3 regions of the Veillonella sp. LMAG:90 genome follow, and region 1 is predicted to be linked to each of the others. Evidence: riboswitches for the same ligand, from Rfam matches in the RefSeq annotation. Region 1 holds a riboswitch; each other region holds the start of a gene.
What was found. A riboswitch is a leader RNA that binds a small molecule or an ion and turns the genes downstream of it on or off. The one in region 1 is predicted to bind cobalamin.

Region 1 (4,306 bases):
CCGGTCATATTCCGACAGCAGTCAACTATTATTGGGAAAATTGTTATACTGCTAACGGTTTAAAGTCTGAAGCAGAGTTGAAAGAAATGTTCAAAGATTTGAAAACGACTAAGACACCAATTGTGACATATTGCGGCTCCGGTATTACGGCTTGCCTTGCTATGCTCGCCATGAGTGAAATCGGTATTGAATCCGCTCTTTATGTGGGAAGTTCCAGTGATTGGGTAACGTATGAAAACTTCCCTATTAAAACAGGGTGTGAGTTTGTGAAGGCGTAGCCTTAATTCCTTCTCTTCTTTCTATAATGTTCTGACTGAAAATAGGCTCGGCGAATCATCGCCGGGCTTTCTTCATTTGATGAATAATAGGGCTCCCTTTTTTCTTTAACAACGATTTCCGCCTCTAACTGATTATTGAATTCCCCCAAATACAGTATAATCGGCGTTTTATCCTTGCTGTTCATAACACTAAATTCTCCTTATTAATCACGATAAATTAATTTATTGATTATGCTTTGATAAAAACATAATACGCCGTTTATTATACACCTTTTATTTGAAATGTGAAGTGTAAATGAGTAAAAAATTGACATGATTTTTACTGCCTTAAATTTATTTTTATTTACTTTTTAAGGCTACTATTTTAGTAGAAATTCAGTTAACTATGAATTGATTATAATTAATATCAATATAGACCTTATTGTTTATTGCTGTTGACTTATAGCTTCATTTTTTGAGTGTTATCTCCGGTAAACTCACGTATATTGCAAGAAGTACATATACCCCTTACGGTATAATACTATACCTACTAGGGTATAATAAATTAAAGAAAATTTGAGTAAACATAGGAATCTATCAATATAATGAATTATTTTTCTATAAAATAGCTTAAAACGGCTAAAAATTCCTGACTTTTTATTGACACATTTACAATAAATACGCTAATATATTAGTGATAAAGGATTTTATTTTCGAAATTGAATAATATACTCTGACTAACTTCTATAAAAGATCTTAGTGTTGTAAGTGTCGGGTATGCCGAGCGATTTAAGAGGAAAATAGGTGCAAATCCTATGCTGGAAACAGCTGTAAATGAGGAGTTTATTTCAACAAGGAGTCACTGGGAAACTGGGAAGGCTGGAAATAAACGATGAATCATGAGCCAGAAAGCCTGCTTATAACAAATTGACTGTTGCACATAGTTAATGGGATGTGTTATGGGGTTAATTTGACTAAAATTTGTTTTGCGTACTCACTCTTTCAAGGGTGAGTTTTTTTATTTACTAAATTTTATGAATTTTTATAATAGAAGTTTGATTTAAAACGATATTGTCTAAAAAGGATTCATAGATGTTGATAGTGTAAGTTTGAAAATTGAGTATATTAGGGGGGGACAGGAATGTTTAAAAAAACACTGCAGCATTTGGGGCAGGTGTTGGTGACGGTAATTGGGGTTACATTTTTAACTTTCAGTTTAAGTTTTCTGGCGCCGGGCGACCCTGTGCTCATGATTTTGGAAACCGCGGATACCATGGTTTCACAGGAACTGATTGATCATACGAGGCAGGAATTGGGGTTAGATAAACCGTTCTTGGTGCAATATGGTAATTGGTTGTCTCATGCGGTGCAAGGGGATCTTGGAATGTCGTATTCAGCCAAGAAACCTGTTGTAGATAAGATGATGGAGGCCTTACCGGGTACACTTATGTTGGCGAGTGTAACAATTGTGATGCTACTCGTCATAGCCGTTCCCATGGGGGTTATCGCCGCTATCTACCAGAATAAATGGCCTGACTACCTCTTCCGCGGAATTGCATTTATCGGTATTTCCATACCGGCTTTCTGGCTTGGTCTTATGTTGCTTTACATTTTTGGCTATAAATTGGGTATTGCCCCGATTGCGACGGCAACCGTTTCGTTAAAAAATGCGATTTTACCTGCTTTTACCTTGGCATTTACGTTAATTTCAAAATTTATGCGCCAGGTACGTTTGGTAGTTTTGGAAGAAATCAATAAAGATTATGCCGTAGGTGCTAGAGCACGCGGTATGACAAATACGGAAATCATGTTTAAACATATTTTGCCAAATGCCTTTTTACCACTACTTACCATCTTCGGTATGTCCATGGGCTGGTTGCTTGGTGGGGTTGCGGTTGTAGAGATGGTATTCTCGTGGCCGGGGCTTGGTAAAATGGCCGTACAGGCGATTACTTTCCGTGATTATCCGTTAATTGAAGGTTTCGTACTTTGGGCTTCTATTGCGTATATGTTAATTAATGGTGTAATCGATTATTCGTATACGCTCTTGGATCCTAGATTGAGAAGGGGGAGTAAATAATGAAAGAGTTTATTAGAACACATAAAGCTTTCTCCTTCTATACATCCTTAGTTTTATTGGTTGTATTGATAGCTCTTTTTTCACCATGGCTTACGCCGAACGATCCGTTTGCTTCGAATTTAAGCAATGCCTTAAAAGCGCCGAGTTCTACCCATTGGTTCGGGACGGATAAATTAGGTCGTGACGTATTGTCGCGTATCATTTACGGCACCGGCTTATCCTTATTCATGGGCTTTACCATTGTTGTGTTGGTTGCGTCCATCGGTACCTTAGTAGGATCTTTGGCCGGTTATTTCGGCGGCAAAGTTGAAATGGTGCTCATGCGTCTTTGCGACATCATGATTTCTTTTCCGGGCATCGTGCTTGCCATCGCTATTGCCGGTATTATGGGCGGTAGCGTAGGCAATACCATTTTGGCGCTCACCATTGTAGGTTGGGCTAAATATGCGCGTTTAGTGCGAAGTCTTGTTATTAAAGTTCGTCAGGAAGATTATATAGCGGCCGCTATTATGAGTGGCGGTACGTCGGCCGTTATCTTGCGTCGTCACGTGTTGCCAAACATTATGCCGCTCGTCGTTGTAACGGCCAGCATGGACCTTGGCGTTATGATGCTCGAAGTAGCCGGTCTCTCATTCCTCGGTTTCGGGGCACAACCACCGACACCGGAATGGGGGTTAATGCTCAATGAAGGTCGTCAATATTTACAGTTGGCACCATGGCTTATGATTTTCCCGGGGGCGGCTATTCTTATCGTAGTATCTATTTTTAACCTTTGGAGTGACAGCTTGCGCGATATTTTGGATCCGCGTCAAAACAGAGGCTAAGAGACGGAATCTTTATATAGGTTAATGGGAGAATTTCGTATTTACATTTTGTCAGATGATACCCGTTAGGGATTTATATAATTTCATCTTGAGTGTTAGCGTTAATCAAACTGTGTGTTAATTTGTTAAAGGTATTTTTATGGAGGAATGTTATTATGAAAAAATTCTGGCGTAAAGCGCTACTCGGTGGCTTAGGCGTGGTATTGGCGGCATCGCTTTTGGCCGGTTGCGGCAGTGATTCTGCAGAAAACAAAGATGTGTTAAAAGTAGGGGTAACCAACTTTGCGGATACGTTGGAGCCTACCGATAACTTCTATGCTTGGGTAGTTATGCGTTACGGTATCGGTGAAACGCTTACCAAGTTTGACAAATCCATGGTGGCTAAACCTTGGATAGCATCTAAATGGTCCTTGGCTGATGATAAATTGACTTGGACATTTACGATTGATGATAAGGCTAAATTCTCTAACGGTAAAAAAGTAACGGCTGCTGAAGTAAAAGAATCTATTGAGCGTGCTTTTGCTAAAGCTAAACGTGCCAGTACATTCTTCGAATATGATTCTATTGAAGCCAACGGTCAGGATTTAATTATTAAGACTAAAAAACCTATGCCGAACATGCCCGGTTTATTAGCGGATCCTTTATTCCTCGTTGTTGACGTACAAGCTGAAAAAGATGGCCGTAACTTTGCCAAAGAAGGTCCGATTGCAACCGGCCCGTACACCGTTGTTTCGTACAGTAAAGATAAATCCGTGTTAAAAGCTAATGAAAACTACTGGAATGGTTCCGTACCGTTCAAAACTGTAGAAGTGCCGTCCATTGAAGACCCTAATACTCGTGCTATGGCATTACAATCCGGTGAAGTAGATATGGCCGTTAACATTGGGCCGGGCGAAATCGATCTTTTCAAAGGGAACGACAAATTCCAGGTTGATGAAATTGCTTCCTTGCGCGTAGTATTGGCGCGTATCAATCAAAAAGGCTTATTGGGCGACCCTAAAGTGCGTGCTGCCTTCATCAGCGCTACGGACCGTCAAAACTATGCAGATGTACTCTTAAAAGGCACCTTCATTCCGGGTAAAGCACCGATTCCACCATCCATGGATTATGGTTTTAATCAATTGACTGATCCAAATGCGTACAAT
Region 2 (4,306 bases), 940 kb from region 1:
TAAAAAGTTTGGGTGCCGGTAATTCTTATATTCTGAGAAGATATATATTGCCCAATATTTTTCCTTTAATCGTTGTTTTACTGACTCTTAGAATCGGTACCTCTCTTTTATCAGCATCTGCTTTATCTTATTTGGGCCTGGGGGTACCACCGCCAATTGCCGATTGGGGTGTTATGATTAGTGATGCCCGGACTTATTTTAGGAGTTATCCGTTGATGATATTGGCACCGGGTATGGCAATAACACTTTTTTGTATGAGTATAAATTTGATTGGTGATTTTTTGCGTGAACATTTGCAGTTGAGTAATGCCGGAGAAAGGAAAATGTTATGATGGAAGATATTATTATTGATGACTTATCAGTTGCATATCCGTCAGAACAGGGGCTTACTCGAGTGCTTCGCAATGTAAATTTCAGATTAGTTTCAGGTAAAATAACGGCTTTGGTGGGCGAGTCGGGAAGTGGGAAATCTATAATGGGGTCAGCGATTATGGGGCTTTTGGATGAATCTGCTGTTGTGACCGGTAAAATTTATTTAAAAAATCAGAATTTATTGGCACAATCAGAAGCGGAATGGAATATGACCCGAGGTACCCGGATAGGATGGATTGCACAAGATCCTATTACTGCTATGGATCCTATGCAAAGGGTAGGTAAACAAGTCGTTGAATCAACCTGTTACAGAAATAAGACTTCTTATTCCGCTGAAAAAGCAAAGGGGATTGAACAATTAAAGCGGTTTGGCTTGCCTAATGCGGAAGCGGTATATGATAAATATCCCGGTGAATTATCCGGTGGGATGGCTCAACGTGTATTAGCAGCTATGATGGCGATGCCACACCCCGGGTGGATAATTGCGGATGAACCGACTAAAGGTTTGGATGCTTTTGTGCGGCGCGAAATTTGTCAGTTATTCCGTGATCTTCGAGATGAGAGCGGTGTTAGTATTTTATTCATTACTCATGATATCCGTTTAGCAGAAAAACTAGCAGATTATATTGGGATTATGTATGCGGGAGAAATTCTTGAATACGGTACTTGTGAAGAAGTATTTAAAGAGCCCAAACATCCTTATACTATCAGTTTTTTAGAAGCACAACCAAGATATAGGTTAAAATCGATTCCGGGGTTACCACCTGATTTGCATAACATTCCCAATGGTTGTATTTTTAAAAATCGTTGCAAGTATTATGAGTTAGACATATGCGAAAAAGATCAAGTTATGAAGAATTTATCTTCTTCCCATCAAGTGCGTTGTGAATGGAGTAAATAGTATGAGTGTATTGGAAATAAGGAATATCTCTAAAAGTTTCACAACAGGCTTTATTAATAAAAGAATCTTCAAGGTTTTAAAAGATATTTCTTTTTCGGTAGAAGAGAATGAGATTCTTGGTTTGGCGGGAACCAGTGGGGCCGGGAAGTCCACATTAATTAGAATTATCATGCAACTTTTAAAGCCAGATCAGGGAGAAATTCTATTAAACGGAAAAGTAATATCGCAAATGTCGGCAAATGAGAATAAAAAAATGCGAGAAGATATGCAGTTAGTTTTTCAAAATCCGACTTCGTCTTTAAATCCTCGCATGACAATCAAAGAGTCTATTGAAGAACCGATTCGTATCCATAAGAATCAAGATATTAATTTAAAGCATAGTATAGAGGATGTTTTAGAGAAAGTACAACTTCGTAAAGAGTTACTTTCCAGATATCCGCATCAACTTTCCGGCGGAGAATTACAGCGTATTTGTCTTGCCAGGTTACTGTTATTAAATCCGAAGATTCTTTTATTGGATGAACCGACATCGATGCTTGACGTATCGGTGCAAGCACAGATTATTTCTATTTTAAAAGATATTCAAAAGGAACGATCTTTAGCTTGTCTGTTTATCTCGCATGATTTAGATTTGTTACGCGTAATTTGTAATCGTATCGGAATTATGCGCGAAGGCCGGTTGATTGAATTACAACCGACAGAATTACTTTATCGGCATCCTAAAGAAAAATACACGAAAGAATTGTTAGCGGCTTTTGAAGATTTTTAGTTGAGTATTTGCAGTAAATTATTATATTAGAGTATAGTTATTTTGATTAAAAATATTATTAAAAAAATAAATAGAGTTTAACTATAAGATGAAACCTTAAAGTAAAAAATCTTTTGTTTTAAGGTTTTTTGTATAAAAATACTGTTTAGAATAATATGTTTAAATATAAAAATTAACGATGATAAGCCATAAAACCCTATGAAATAAAGGAGTTTTAGTATACAATAGAGGGTATAGCATGATTAATATTTGTTTTGAATTAAGATTGACAAGGTGGAAAAGTAAATATATAATGTACATGAAGAAATTTTATACATATTTATAGGTGTCGATTTAGACTTAATAGAGAAATCGGTATAAGCCGATGCGATCCCGTCACTGTAAGAGGAGCTAATCTCATGTTGCCACTGGATATTCCGGGAAGGCGAGAGGCGCTATGAATCTAAGCCAGGAGACCTGCCTATTTATAATCTCCGTTTTAATCTACGAGCGATAGAGAGGCGATTATGGCAAAGGTCATGTAGCATATCTATTTCAAGATTGAAGTAGATATGTTTTTTTATAAGTTAATGGATTATGAAGGGATTACTAAGAACCTTGAGTTAGCATTAGGTGAGGTAGTGTTAAAAGAAGAGGAATAGTAAAAAAAATAAATCTATTAACTGATTATGATCTGCCCCCATTTTCTTGGACAGAAGTAATTTAGGGTAATTTTATTAGGAGGGTATTATGAAAGGTCAGGGATTGTTAGTACGAGCGGCAGTATTGGCATGCTGTGGTAGTATTTTGAGCTGTGTTGGTGTACAGGCCGAAGATGTGGTTACTGATTATGACTTAGGGACAGTGGTCGTAACTGCGACAAAAACGGAGCAAACTATTGCTAATGTGCCGGCCAGTGTAAGCGTTATTACCTCAAAAGATATAGCTGACAAGAATATTTCGTCGGTTCAAGAAGCTTTACAGTTTTTGCCGGGTATTTTTATTGACCAAAGTGCGCAAGGCAGTTTGACTATGCGTGGTATGAGTTCTACAGATATTTTGGTATTAGTTGATGGAGTTCAACAAAATAATACTTATAACGGAACTGTAAATTTTAATATGATTCCAATTTCGAATATTGAACGTATTGAAGTATTGCGCGGTGGCGCATCCTCTTTATACGGTGGTCATGCGGTTGCCGGTGTTATTAATATTACGACTAAAGGTGCACCGGAATATGGAACTTCTGTAGTGGCAGATGTATCCTATGGTAGCTATAATACTTGGAAAAAAGCCGTGTCGGTTAATTCTCGTTTATCAGACAAATGGAGTTTAGGGGTTACTTATGAAAAACGCTCCTCTGATGGCTATAAAGGATTTTATCGATCGCTTGCACCAAAAAAAGGTACAGCATCTATTAGTGCCGATTTACCACAGTTAAGTAATGGTACTTATATATACGGTGGTCGTGGTGAGAAAGAATGGGAACATGAAAATTACGGCTTTAAAATTGGGTACAATTTTGATGAATCTAAATCTTTAGTTTATAGCTATAATCGAATTAATAGTGAATCCTCTTATAGTAATCCATTTACTTATGTACATGATACTAAAGGAAACCCTGTATGGTCTGGCAATGTTCAGGTCGGAACAAATAAAATTATTTCTTTATCTCCTAAAAATTTCTTAGGCTATGATAATGAAAATAAACGTGATACCCATATTTTGACATATCGTGATACGGCAAATGATTTCTTGGCGCGTGCAAGTTATACGCATGATAAGGTTGATGGTTTTACATCACCTACTGTACCTAGTTCCTATAAAAATGTTGATTGGACCGGGGCCGGTGATTATTCTCTCCATCCAGGGAAGAAATTTACGTACGAAGTTGAAAAAACATGGCGAGATATAGGAAAGCATACCATTAATGCCGGTGCCTCTTATCATACGGAAGAAATGATTCAGAAGCGTTATAATCTTTCTTCGTGGCATAACAAAAACTCCATTATTAATCAATATGCACAAGATGAAGGTAAAATAAGCAATCTGGCTGTATTTGTACAAGATGAGTATAAATTTGATGATGAATGGTCTTTATTTGTTGGGGCACGTTATGATCGTTATAAAAAAGGTGACGGTACATTCTGGGCCAGTGGTAAAAACGGTTATGATACCACATCCGAGGGTAAAACATATAATCATATAAGTCCTAAAGTTTCATTAGAATATAAAGCTAATGAAAGTACAAATTATTATATGTCTTATGGTGAGTCGTTTAATCC
Region 3 (4,306 bases), 2.0 Mb from region 1:
TTGGAATATTTGTATAGTGAAAATTTTAGATATTTAGATATAATAGGGCAATTATTGAAACTTTTGGGCCGGTTTTATTTGAAAAGAATATTTTTAGCATAAATAGAGTGTAAAAAAGGAAGTGCCAAGATTTAAGCACTTCCTTTTCCGTTCATTATTATTTATCTAAGGTATTGAGATAGTTTAAAAGATCTTGAATACCTTTGTCACTATTGATGCCTACTTTAAAAATTGGTGAAGCTCCGGTCATTACAAGTTGATTTTTAATAAATTCAATATCATCGTTTTCATCTATTAAATCCATTTTTGTGATAATACCGATAGCAGGCTTATTAAATAGACTGGCAAATCCCGGAGGAAACATTTGCTCTTTTTCCTTTGCGGAAATGAGAAAACCTAAAATGTCAGCCTCTGCAGCAGTAACTAGAAGGGCGTTGTACATAAGTCTATGTTGGACAAACTCACCCGGCGTATCAATAATATCGTCATGAAATTGAACCGTTTGTGTTTTTGCGTAAATGATTTCAACACCTTCAATTCGCTGTGTTAGAGTTGTTTTACCAACACCAATGGGGCCAACAAACATAATTTTTTTCATAAAAACACTCCTTATTAACGGTGTATAATAAAAAGGAATGTTAAGCAAGAGTTTACTGTATGTAGTTTTAAGATACAGGATTTTTAAATAAATGTAAATAGTCAGCAATCTATGATAATTAGTAAATTGACAAAAATGAGGCTTATTTGTATTATCAAGTTAACACAATGAAGTGTAAATAAAGCATAGTGGCTTTGAAAGAGGATTTTTAATGAGGAATAATTAGTGATTCTCATAATATTCTCTATAATTACCGGTATTTCAATGATATATATACCATGTAATGAGAAAGGAGCTTTACTATGAAAATTTACACTAAAACCGGCGATAAGGGGATGACCCGTTTAGTGGGCGGTATTGCAGTATCAAAAGATTCAGATCGAGTAGATACCTATGGTACTATTGATGAATTAAATTCGTGGATTGGTTATGCTATATCGCAATTTGATTCGTCTTTATTCGAGGAAAAAAATGAATTACAACATTTACAGCATTTCTTATTTGATGTAGGTACTGATTTAGCAACTCCGGAGTCGTTAAATCGAGAAATAACTTTACCTGTTGATGCTATATCATGGTTGGAAGCCCGAATTGATGAGTATACGGCTAAATCACCGGAGATTAATCGTTTTATTTTGCCCGGTGGAACTCGTGAGGCCAGTATGATTCACATGGCACGGACGATTGCAAGACGGGCCGAACGACGAATAGTTCGATTACAGATGACCGCGAAAATACCGGGAGAGTTGGTTATGTTTGTTAATCGATTATCAGACTATTTTTATGCTTTAGCAAGATACTTAAACACTAAACAAGGTATGGAAGATATATTTTATACCAGAAGTGCTGAAGTATTTCATAATGCTAAGACCAAAAATATAAAATAATTATTGGGATTATCCTGTTCTTGCAGAATTGATTAAGATATGTTATTATTACTTTTAGATTAATAGAAATATGAAATCTGACGATGGAAGTTAGTGAGAATCTAACACGGTCCCGCCACTGTGATGGCTTTTGCCTAAGTCAGGTCTTTCGCGGATTTCATTACACATGCTGTTTCAAGGTAAGACAGGATGTTGTTTTTGTGGCATTGTAGTACTTCACTGGAATTAATGCAGAAAATAAACCGGCATGTATTAATCTGTCTTGCACAGAGACGTGCGTCTATTGATGGACTAATGTTAGTCGTTCAATGATGAGAGAGCACAGCACAGTGGAGTGTGACATTAGTTCAAAAATAGGAAAAGGGCATGGAGTTAGTACTCCATGCCCTTTTGTTATAAGTGTAAAGAACCCTTTTGTCATCGGGTGTTATATCATAGTCAAAGCGAGAACAAGTTAAAATAACTGCTAATTTAGGTATAAATCGGAGAAAATTTGAAATAGTATATAGATTATGCATAATTGAAATACGTAATTTTTATTGACATTTTTTTTGGTTAAGTATAAATTATTGTTATAAGATTTTCGTGTACAATGGCGTGCATGGTTTGCAATGAAGCTTAAACGGAGGGTGTATTCCGTGAGGGCTTCTTTTTTTATTTGTTAAGCAGGAGAGCATGTATGCAGAAAATTAAATTTCCTACGACACTATGGGTAGGGGAAGATGCGTTGCAAGGTCTTCGTGATCTCCCTGTAAAAAAGGTTTTCATAGTGACGGATCCATTTATGGTTCAGTCTGGAATGATTTCACATGTAACGGAGAACTTAGACTTTGCTGAAGTAGAGATTTTTAGTGATATTGTTCCGGATCCGCCGACTGAAGTAGTCGCTGCCGGTGTAAGTCACTTAGTAGAATCAAATGCTGATGCAATTATTTCAGTAGGTGGTGGATCTGCTATTGATGCGGGGAAAGCTATGTTGTATTTCGGCAATCGCGTTAAAGCCAATAAAGATTTAATGTTTATTGCTGTACCGACCACAAGTGGTACCGGTTCAGAAGTAACAAATTTTTCAGTAATCACAATGCTGGAAACAGGAACAAAATATCCGATTGTTACCGATGAAATACAACCTAATATTGCAATTTTAGATACTCGCTTAGTAATGAGTGTACCGCCTAGTATTACGGCTGATACAGGCATGGACGTTTTAGTTCATTTAATTGAATCCTATGTATCATTGAATGAAAATGTTATGGCAAAAGTATTAGTTGAATATGCAATTCAATTAGTGTTTGAATATTTGCCGGAAGCATTTTCGAACGGTACGAATAGTTATGCCAGAGAACAGATGCATGTGGCTTCCTGTATGGCCGGTATGGCATTTAATTTGACGAACTTGGGATTAAATCACGGTATGGCACACGCTATCGGCGGTAGATTCCATGTACCGCATGGACGAATCAATGCTATTTTATTGCCGCATATTGTGGCGTATAATGGTGATTATCAAAACAAAGATTTATATGCTGCTAAGAAATATACTAGATTGGCGAATATTGTTAAAGCGACAACTAGTGTAAATCCGAGAATCGGAGTGGCTGCTTTAATTCGGCAGATTAAGCATTTACAGAGTACTCTGAAAATGCCTTTAACATTAACTGATTGTGGGTTTAATCGTAGTGAAATTATGGAGAGCGGTGATGCTATTGCAAAAGCTGCGTTAGCTGATGCATGTACAGCTGCTAATCCAAGAATACCTACGGCAGATGATATTAAAAATATTTTAAATCAAATTGCTTAACCGTCAGTCTGATAAGGTAATGCTGGAAAGGTGTGGCTATGGAAGAAAAACAGCGTATGATTCAAGAATACGTTCCTGGGAAACAGATAACGCTAGCCCATATTATTGCCAATCCGGCTAAGGAGATTTATGGCAAGTTGGGATTACCCAGTGATGTATACAATGCACTTGGGATTTTAACAATAACACCGGCAGAAGCAGCTATAATCGCTGTTGATATAGCAACTAAAAGTGGTGATGTTAAAATTGGTTTTGTAGACCGATTCTCCGGATCGGTGGTTATTTATGGTGATGTTAGTTCCGTTGAAACGGCGTTGCGAGCTGTTGTGGACGGGCTACGAAATATTTTAAAATTTGCATTAGGTTGTGAAATTACCAGAACTTAAGAAATCGAGGAGACCTACTTATGCGAGGAAGAATAGTTATTGTCGATGATGAGCCAATAACTCGTTTAGATATTAAAGATATCTTAACAGATGCAGGCTATGAAGTAAGCGGCGAAGCAGCCGATGGCTTTGAGGCAGTAGAGATTTGCCGTAATGTAAAACCGGATTTAGTATTGATGGATATTCAAATGCCGGTACTTGATGGTTTAAAGGCAGCAAAAAAAGTTGCGCAAGATAAATTGGCGAGCAGTATAGTTTTTTTAACTGCTTATGGAGATTTTGAAAATACAGAAAAAGCGAAAAAGCTTGGTGCAACAGGCTATTTAATTAAACCAATTGATGAAAAATCTCTTATTCCGACTATTGAAGTAGCAATCGCTAAGGGGCAACAAACTGAAAATTTAGAACAAGAAATTGAGGGATTAAAGCTTCGTTTAGAAGAACGGAAAGTAATTGAAAAGGCTAAAGGAATTCTATGCCGTGATTTAAAAATTACTGAGGATGAAGCCTATAAAAAATTACGCCGCTTGAGTATGGATAGACGCTCTAAAATGAGTGAAATTGCTGAATTAATTATAATGGATAGTGAATGATATGGCGTTAGATATAGCTAATCCGGATGAAGCAATTTTAC

Region 2: it holds a riboswitch for cobalamin, as region 1 does, so the genes downstream of both, CCC71_RS05975 (TonB-dependent receptor) here and nikB (nickel ABC transporter permease) in region 1, are expected to answer to the same signal.
Region 3: it holds a riboswitch for cobalamin, as region 1 does, so the genes downstream of both, CCC71_RS10510 (1-propanol dehydrogenase PduQ) here and nikB (nickel ABC transporter permease) in region 1, are expected to answer to the same signal.

The regions. Positions count from the first base shown of each region.
Region 1 covers NZ_NAND01000001.1:410,998-415,303, forward strand. Annotated here, with positions in the region: gene CCC71_RS01835 (sulfurtransferase) at 1-278, shown strand, start outside; gene CCC71_RS01840 (hypothetical protein) at 281-463, opposite strand; cobalamin riboswitch at 1,007-1,192, shown strand; gene nikB (nickel ABC transporter permease) at 1,399-2,337, shown strand; gene nikC (nickel transporter permease) at 2,337-3,161, shown strand; gene CCC71_RS01855 (ABC transporter substrate-binding protein) at 3,317-4,306, shown strand, end outside.
Region 2 covers NZ_NAND01000001.1:1,355,615-1,359,920, forward strand. Annotated here, with positions in the region: gene CCC71_RS05960 (ABC transporter permease) at 1-332, shown strand, start outside; gene CCC71_RS05965 (ABC transporter ATP-binding protein) at 329-1,273, shown strand; gene CCC71_RS05970 (ABC transporter ATP-binding protein) at 1,275-2,042, shown strand; cobalamin riboswitch at 2,349-2,520, shown strand; gene CCC71_RS05975 (TonB-dependent receptor) at 2,772-4,306, shown strand, end outside.
Region 3 covers NZ_NAND01000001.1:2,361,456-2,365,761, reverse strand. Annotated here, with positions in the region: gene CCC71_RS10520 (EutP/PduV family microcompartment system protein) at 158-598, opposite strand; gene CCC71_RS10515 (cob(I)yrinic acid a,c-diamide adenosyltransferase) at 901-1,485, shown strand; adenosylcobalamin (AdoCbl) riboswitch at 1,544-1,683, shown strand; gene CCC71_RS10510 (1-propanol dehydrogenase PduQ) at 2,165-3,286, shown strand; gene eutS (ethanolamine utilization microcompartment protein EutS) at 3,325-3,672, shown strand; gene CCC71_RS10500 (ANTAR domain-containing response regulator) at 3,693-4,265, shown strand; gene CCC71_RS10495 (sensor histidine kinase) at 4,267-4,306, shown strand, end outside.